DNA from 4 places in the Halomonas sp. AOP7-B1-5 genome. Region 1 is predicted to be linked to each of the others. Evidence: predicted binding sites of a transcription regulator. Region 1 holds the regulator's gene; each other region holds the start of a gene.
The links. Region 1 encodes sigma-54, which starts transcription at its own class of promoters, with help from an activator protein. Its sites were predicted from a motif close to TGGCACNNNNNTTGCTNT; they were not measured.

Region 1 (2,191 bases):
CCTTGTCGCGAGTTTTGCTGTTTCTCTTGTACAAAACTGTCTCAAGACCTCCTAAAAGCCTACCTTAAGCGACGGCGTTCACTGGAGGATGGAATGCCCAATGACTCGCGGTATTTGGCCACAGTACGCCGTGCCACCGTAATACCTCCCTCTTCAAGCAGCGTGACCAAACGGCTGTCTGAGAGCGGTTTGCCAGGGGGTTCGTCCTGGATCAGCTTCTTGAGCCGGGCGCGAATCGCCGTGCTTGAGTGGCTGTCGCCCCCGTCTTGACCGCTGATCTGGCTTGAGAAAAAGTATTTAAGCTCAAAGACACCCCGTGGGGTATGAATATATTTCTGCGTTGTCACACGTGAAATGGTGGATTCATGCATTTCCACGGCTTCTGCAATATCCGCAAGAATCAAAGGCTTCATGGCCTCTTCACCTTGCTCTAAAAAGCCGATTTGACGGGTGATGATTTCGCGCCCTACGCGCAGCAGTGTATCGTTGCGGCTGGAGAGGCTTTTGATTAACCAGCGTGCTTCTTGCAAGTGCTCTTTTAAAAACTGGTTATCCTGGCTCTTGTCGGCACGCTTGATCAAGCTGGCGTAGTCGGGCTGGATGCGCAGGCGAGGCAGAGCTTCAGGGTTAAGCTCCAGGTGCCAGCCTTCATGATCGTGGCGTACCACCAGGTCAGGCGTGATATAGCTATCATCGGTCACCCCGTAAGCGCTACCGGGGCGTGGGTCCAGGCTGCGGATCAGGCCAATCACATCGTCTAGCTGCTCATCGTCCAGCCCTAGGCGGCGCTTGAGTAGCCGAATGTCATTTTTGCCGAGTGCTTCCAGAAACTGGCGTACCAGACGGCGCGCCGGGACAAGCAGGGGAGTGTCATCGGGCAGGGTAGCCAGTTGAAGCATCAGGCATTCGCGCAGGTCGCGGGCAAAAACGCCGGTCGGCTCAAACTGCTGCAAACGCATCAGAATGGTTTCCATCTCGCGCTGGCTAAGCGCTTCGATATTTTGAGCGCGCAACCCGTCGCGAATATCGTTTAAGGGCTGCGTCAGGTAGCCGTTGGCATCCAGCGCGTCGATCAAGCTTTCTGCAATCTGCTGTTCACGTGCGCTGAAGTCGGTCATGGCGAGCTGCCAAAGCAAATGACCGTGCAGGCTTTGTCCCGCTGCCTGGCGCTCAAAGTCAGGTCCCTCAGTGCTGCTGCCTGAGCTGCCTACATCCTGATAGGTGTCGGACCAGTCGCTATCAACGGAGAGTTCATTGGGTATGCTTTCCGCCCACTCCGCTTCCTGCGTTTCAACGGCTGCCTGCTCACCGAATTCATCTTCCTGTTCCAGCATCGGATTGGCATCCAGCGCCTGCTGAATTTCCTGACGCAGATCCAATGTGGATAACTGGAGCAGGGCAATGGCCTGCTGCAGCTGAGGTGTCATGGTCAGCTGCGTACCGATACGCAATTGGAGAGAAGCTTTCATGACCATCTGAGAACCACTCGTTACTCGGAAAGCTTTACCCTAGTGCGAGTCATGTTTATGTGCAAGTGCAATAAGCATGCCATTGATAATAATTCTGCTGCAGATCCCTGTTTAGCAGTGAACATAAATTTAAAGACGGAAATCAGCACCCAGGTAAACTTCTCTGACCTTCTGGTTATTGAGAATAGTCTCTGGGCTGCCGCCCGCGATGATATGACCATCGCCCACAATGTAAGCAATATCGCAGATATCCAGCGTTTCGCGCACGTTATGGTCAGTAATTAACACGCCGATATGGCGCTGCTTCAAGGCACGAATGATACTTTTAATTTCGCCGACGGAGATGGGGTCGACCCCGGCAAACGGCTCATCCAGCAGTATGAAGGCAGGCTCTGTGGCCAGTGAGCGGGCAATCTCGACCCGGCGCCGCTCGCCACCCGAAAGGCTCATGCCCAGGTTGTCGCGGATATGCGTAATATGGAAATCTTCAAGCAGCGCTTCGAGGCGTTGCTCGCGGCCAGCGCTATCTAGATCTTTGCGGGTTTCCAGGATCGCCATAATATTATCCGCCACCGACAGTTTGCGGAAAATAGAGGCTTCCTGGGGGAGATAGCCAATGCCTGCCATGGCACGTTCGTGCATGGGGGCGCGGGTCAAATCAAGCTCGTCGATACTTACGGTGCCCGCGTCAGACTTCACCAGGCCCACAATCATGTAAAACG
Region 2 (2,191 bases), on a different contig from region 1:
TAAGTTTTCGCTACGAAACAAAAACGCCGCCGATACGGCGCCGACATTACCGCCGGCACCCACAATACCCGCCACGGCGCCCAGGGCTTTTTTGTTGATAAACGGCACCACGCCAAACGTTGCCCCTTCAGCCATTTGAACGAACAGGCTAAAGACCAGCATGATGCCAATAGCAAGACTCAAAATATGCATTTGAGAAAATGCGATCAGCGCAATGCCTTCGCAGATCAAGGCAATAAACAGCCAGCGCACGCGGCCCTTCAAGCCCCCTTGCTTGGCGAACAAATCTGAGAAAACACCGCCCAGCGTGCGGGCAAATATATTCATCAGGCCAAACAGACCGGCGATTAGCCCAGCGGTTGCCAAGCTTAAGTTGAACTGGTCAAAAAAGTAGATAGCCGCAATATTGTTGATCGTAAGTTCAACGCCAAAGCACAGCCCATAAACGACAAACAGCGCCCACACGCGGATATCTTTTGCCGCGGTGAGAAAGCTTTGCAGCGCGCCATATTCCTTGGTGGCTTCCGGCAGCTCACCCCGCGCGCGCAGGTCGCTAAAGTTACCGTCCGGTGCATCCTGGGTGAGAAACCAGTAGCCAATGCCGGTGATAAACAGCACCACACCCGGCACTACCATGGCAAGGCGCCAGCCGAGCGCCTCATTAACGCCGAGCATTAACATCCCGGAGAATATAAGCGGCATCAGGATTTGCGTGGTGCCGCCACCTAAATTGCCCCAGCCCGCACTGGTCGCATTGGCCGTGCCCACCACATTAGGCGCAAACATCATGGTGGTGTGGTACTGGGTGATGACAAATGAGGCGCCAATTGCGCCAATTGCCAGGCGCGCCAGGAAAAAGCTTTCAAAACTGTCGGCAAAGCCGATACTCATAACGGGAATGGAGCCTAACACCAGTAGGCCAGTGTAGGTTTTACGCGGCCCTAGCCGGTCACACAGTAGCCCTATTAATAGCCGCACGATAACGGTAATCGCGACGGAGGCGATAATTGTATTACCGATTTGAGTCTGGGTCAGAGAAAGGTCTTCACGCACGATCGCCATCAGCGGCGCGATGCCGAACCAGCCAAAAAAACAGATATGAAAAGCAAACCACGACAGATGAAAGGCACGCATCTGAGGGGTTGAGAAATTGAGTAGGCGAATACGATTGGCTTTATTGCGTATGTCCATGGGATGGCCTCACGGGATCTTGAACCAGTTGAGCATCACGCAACGCCGAGTCGCTCTATCGCGTCGCGTATTTACGAGAACATGCCTTCGCCATTGAAGGTCAGGCTCGACGCACTCGTACCCCGCTGGGCCTGGTCTACGCCTACCACCACAAAGCCTTGTTAAGCAATTAGTTTGCCATATAGGGTTTTAATTAAACCTATCAGTTAGTTGATGTGTTGAATAAAAGGGTGGGCAGGGAGGGATAAGAGATTGGGCGGGGAAGGAAAATAGGCGGTGCGCCATTGGCGAGCATGCCAGGAGCGGCATGCGTCACCATAGTGCCGTTTATTCGTGCAGGTAAACCGAATCGATATCCAGTGTTGAGTGATTGCCTATCGCTTCAAAATGCTCATCGAGCCAGCGCTGTGCAGCTGCCCGCCCTTGCTCAAAAAGATAGGAAAGAAACGCCCATTCAGAGTTCAGCTTGCTGGAGACGGAAAGCTCTTCCAGCGCCTGCTCACCGCTAATACGATGGAAAAGCGCCTGCTGATAGCAATTTGTAATGCCCTGTTCTTCAAGTGCGTGCTGTAACAGCGCAATCATGCGTATTTCTTTAATCAATGCCGCGTTAAAGGTAATTTCGTTTAAGCGGTTCAGAATCGACGAGGCAGAGGTAGGCACCGTATCCCGGCTGATAGGATTGATTTGTACCAGCAGGATATCCCGCGAGCTGCATTCTTCCATGAGCGGGAAAAGCGCCGGGTTGCCCATATAGCCCCCGTCCCAGTAAGCCTCACCGTCAATTTCTACGGCTTGGAACATTAGGGGTAAACAGGCAGAAGCCATTACCGCATCCAGGCTCATTTCCTCACGGCGAAAAACGCGCTGTTTGCCGGTGCGTACATTGGTGGCCGCTACAAACAGCTTGAGCTGATCGCACTGACGCACGCGCTCAAAATCGATGTGTTCAGCGACGATCTCACGCAGTGGGTTAACGTTAAGCGGATTGAATTGATAA
Region 3 (2,191 bases), on a different contig from region 1:
CCCCACAGAACGGACTGCGGCCCTTTGGTGACGGTGAGGCTGTCGTAATTTTCAGGTGAGATATAAGACGTAGGCGCATCCATTCTTGCCGGGCAGGCGCCTAGCATTTGGCTGCCATTGGTCAGCACGCGAAGACGTGAGCCAAACATGCCACGGAACACCGGGTCACCGTTGGTGCCGCCATTGCGAATGGCAGAGAACCCAGGGATGGTCTGAAGATAGTCGGCGCCGTCGCTGGCAGGGGCCGGTTGCCGCGGTATACGCGGGTCGGTTTCCACCGTGAGCGGTGAGCTTAGCGGTACAGCGGTCACGACCATCGTGTTTAACGCATGATGATGCTCGTGGTGAGCGGCAGTCGCCTGTGCCCATACGCCTTGAGCAACAACGCTCGATGCGGCAGCGACGCTTAATGTCAGTACGTGTCGTTGAAAACGTTTTTTTAAGCGGGCAGGCGTAACGACGCCATGCCCAATAGTTAGATGCGGCATGATGATCCCTTTTTTGGGTGTAGACAGACGCCAGCCAGAAGCAAACTTCAGGCTAAAAAGGCTGACGATGTGGCGTTACACGATCCGAAAAAAGGGCGGAGCGCGCGTTAGCGCGTGGGGGTAGTTATCACAGGACTTTATAGCCTGCGTCGGTTGCGTCAGCAGCTTATTATGCGTAATAAACGCTTGTAAGCTGATCGGAGGGAGAGAGGTATGCGCCGTTGGGAACTGTTGCCAGATGGCACAGTAACCACATTGGTGGAACCAGTTAAATATCGGTTCTACTTCATCAGCATGGCCCGCATGGTGGTGGTTTGCTTGAGGGGCAGTATGTTGATGATGACCGCCGCCTTGATGGTTAGAGTGATGACTAGCTTCGTGATGTGCGTGATGTTGCCCATCGGACTGATACTGTGAAATCAGCGGCCCAACTAACAGCAGCTGCATCGCCACAAACGCCATACAAAGCGCAATGCGATACCAGAGCTTGTTTGCTGAGCATTGTAACTGCACGAAGCCATCTACCTTGGTGGGCAACAGACAAGCTGTTGACGGAGGATGGCCCAATAGTATCGGAAAGTTCCCAAATAAGAAGTGTTGGGCGTGTGGTCTTTTGACACACAAGGGGCGGTTAACTACTTGTTCTTTTTGGTGCGGCCGACCCTTTTAATGATCTTTTTTGGTGCAAAAAGCCGTTAGTGCTGATGGGTTATGACGGCTAAAACTTTGCAGCGATAGTAAAAGTCCACTTTTCACCATTTTGGCGCATTCCTTGCATTTGAAAGGCTATGACCTATTCAAAAGGATGCGATCGTCTTCCATGACCTTGCGCGAACTCGCTACACCGTCCGGCCACCGCTTTGATCAGGAACGCCACTGGGCGGCCTCACTGGCGCTGCGTTTTGCCAAGCGCGATGGCGCTACGCGGTTAATCCAGGCACGTCACCAGGGGCCACTTCGGGTCCAGCGGCCGTTTTATCCTGAAGGCCGCCAGGAGGCGTGCCATATCTACGTGCTGCACCCACCCGGAGGATTGGTCAGCGGCGATGCGCTCACCATCAAGGCGCACGTCGAGCAAGGCGCACATGCCCTGCTGACTACCCCCGCGGCGAATAAGCTTTATAAGGCTGACAGCCAGGGGGTTGCCTGGAGCCAGTGTACCGAGCTTGAGGTCGCCGATAGCGCAACGCTTGAGTGGCTACCTCAGGAAACCATTGCCTTTGATGGCTCTAAAGGTGAACAGCGTACGCATATTGATCTTCATGGTAGTGCTCGCTGTTTAGGCTGGGAAGTCATGGCCTTGGGTCGCCCCGCGAGCGAGTTGCCGTACTTGTCAGGGCGCATTGAACAGTTTTTTCGTTTGACGCTGGATGGCAAGCCGCTATGGCTAGAACGCCAGCCGTTAGACCCGTTACACCCGCGCTTTACGGGACGCTGGGGGCAGGGCGGCGCTACGGTGCAGGCCACGCTTTGGGCGGTGGGAATGAGTGATGCGCCAGCGGCGATTGAGGAGTTGCGTAATGCCCTGCCGGATAATCCACGCTGGGCGGTAACGGTGCGCCAGGGCGTTTTATTGCTGCGCTATCTGGGTAACTCGCGAAATGAAGCCTGGGCGTTGTGCGAACAGGCCTGGAAATTGCTGCGCCCGCGCTGGATTGAGCGTGAGGCCCATATTCCGCGTATTTGGTTAACTTAATCGACTC
Region 4 (2,191 bases), on a different contig from region 1:
TGGATGCGCTATCTGTCTCATCCAGTGTGGCTTGGTCTTTGGGTGTGCCTTTTGATCATGGCAAGTATTGCCGGCTGGCTGCAGTTTTCCTCCAAGGAAGTGTGGGTCATTCCGCTATTTGTACTCTTTACCCTGGTTGCCATGCGCTACCTGAAGAATTACCCGGCGCCGGGCTGGGTGCGCTATATCAACCGGTACTCGTTTGGCATTTATCTGGCCCACCCGATGTTTTTTGCAATTACCGACGTGCTCATCGTGCCTTTTAATCTGCCTGTAGCAGCTTATGTGCTGTTGCTGATCATCATTGGGGCGAGCGGTTCCATCATGCTCAACAAGGTTGCTAACACGACGACTACGGGTGCCATGTTGTTTGGGAAACGTCTGAAAGCGTAAAAGATCCTTTGCACCAAAATGAGTCATTAGGGTTAAATTTTGCGCTTTTTTGGTTCAAAACAACGTTCAGGGGGTAGTAAAACCTTAACAGTTAGACGCTATGCTACATGGAGAAGCATGGCGGGTTAACTTTTATTGATTGCTAAACAATGACTTATTTTTAATGTAGACCATGTTGGTGCAAAGTTGGCACGCTCTCTGCATTGTATTGGTCAGCGGCTAGCGGGTCATAGGCAGATGCCTTTCGACGTGCTACAACGATAGCCGATTTAAAAAGATCTCTGAACGATTTGTGACTTATAAACAGGCAAACGCTGAGCGAACAAAAATGACAAACGCGCCCTTTAGGTTACGGTTTGTCGAATGACTTAAGTTTGTCTAACAACACTTTTATCGATAGCTTACTGTTTTTACGCTTTAAGCCACGCTCATACCGGAGGACACAATGTCAGCCAAGACTCTCGCGCTAATCGAAGAACATGATGTTAAGTGGGTGGACCTGCGTTTCACCGATACTCGCGGTAAAGAGCAGCACGTCACCGTGCCTGCCCGCGATGTAAACGAAGAGTTCTTTGAGAATGGCCAGATGTTCGATGGTTCTTCTATCGAGGGCTGGAAAGGCATCAACGAATCCGACATGATTCTGCGTCCGGAAGACGGTACTGCATTCCTCGACCCCTTCACCGAAGACGCTACCCTGATTTTGCGTTGCGATATCATCGAGCCTGCCACCATGCAGGGCTACGATCGTGACCCGCGCTCCATCGCCAAACGTGCTGAAGCGTACCTGGAATCTACCGGCCTGGGCGATACCGCTTTCTTCGGCCCGGAGCCTGAGTTCTTCATTTTTGACGAAGTACACTGGAAGTCTGATATTCAGGGCTCCATGTACAAAATCTCGTCCGAAGAGGGCGCCTGGGCAACTGATAGCCGTGTTGAAGGCGGTAACCTGGGCCACCGTCCTCGCCTAAAAGGCGGCTACTTCCCGGTTCCGCCGGTCGATAGCTTCCACGATATCCGTGGCGCTATGTGTAATACGCTGGAAGCGATTGGCCAGACTGTTGAAGTGCACCACCACGAAGTGGCGAATGCGGGTCAGAACGAAATTGGCGTTAAATTCAACACCTTGGTGAAGAAGGCCGACGAAGTTCAGGAAATGAAGTACGTGATCCACAACGTGGCCCACGCTTACGGCAAAACCGCGACCTTCATGCCCAAGCCGCTGGTGGGTGACAATGGTTCAGGCATGCACATCCACCAGTCATTCTGGAAAGATGGCCAGAACCAGTTTGCCGGTGACGAGTACGCGGGCCTGTCTGAAATGGCGCTTTACTACATTGGCGGTGTGATCAAGCACGCCCGTGCCCTGAACGCCTTCACCAACGCGTCTACCAACTCGTACAAGCGCTTGGTACCGGGTTTCGAAGCGCCGGTAATGCTGGCCTACAGCGCTCGTAACCGCAGTGCGTCTATCCGTATTCCTTACACGGCAAGCCCGAAAGGCAAGCGTGTCGAGACCCGCTTCCCTGACCCGACTGCCAACCCTTACCTGTCGTTCGCAGCCTTGCTGATGGCCGGTATCGACGGTATCAAGAACAAGATCCATCCTGGCGATGCCATGGACAAGAACTTGTACGACTTACCGCCGGAAGAAGGCAAGTTAGTACCGACCGTTGCTAACAGCCTGGATCAGGCGCTGGAAGCACTCGACGCTGACCGTGCGTTCCTGACCGAAGGTGGCGTGTTCACCGACGATATGATCGATGCTTACATCGAACTCAAGATGGAAGAAGTGGAG

Region 2: the regulator sigma-54 is predicted to act here: its motif matches at 1,354-1,371, upstream of ACT3XD_RS11225 (NarK family nitrate/nitrite MFS transporter).
Region 3: the regulator sigma-54 is predicted to act here: its motif matches at 1,250-1,267, upstream of ACT3XD_RS11615 (urease accessory protein UreD).
Region 4: the regulator sigma-54 is predicted to act here: its motif matches at 581-598, upstream of glnA (glutamate--ammonia ligase).

What each region holds. Positions count from the first base shown of each region.
Region 1 covers NZ_JBQTDC010000001.1:130,489-132,679, reverse strand. Annotated here, with positions in the region: gene ACT3XD_RS00645 (RNA polymerase factor sigma-54) at 60-1,475, opposite strand; gene lptB (LPS export ABC transporter ATP-binding protein) at 1,599-2,191, opposite strand, start outside.
Region 2 covers NZ_JBQTDC010000020.1:16,189-18,379, forward strand. Annotated here, with positions in the region: gene ACT3XD_RS11225 (NarK family nitrate/nitrite MFS transporter) at 1-1,191, opposite strand, end outside; gene ACT3XD_RS11230 (patatin-like phospholipase family protein) at 1,519-2,191, opposite strand, start outside.
Region 3 covers NZ_JBQTDC010000021.1:26,810-29,000, reverse strand. Annotated here, with positions in the region: gene ACT3XD_RS11625 (TonB-dependent receptor domain-containing protein) at 1-488, opposite strand, end outside; gene ACT3XD_RS11620 (hypothetical protein) at 702-905, shown strand; gene ACT3XD_RS11615 (urease accessory protein UreD) at 1,309-2,184, shown strand.
Region 4 covers NZ_JBQTDC010000003.1:142,024-144,214, forward strand. Annotated here, with positions in the region: gene ACT3XD_RS02990 (acyltransferase family protein) at 1-393, shown strand, start outside; gene glnA (glutamate--ammonia ligase) at 839-2,191, shown strand, end outside.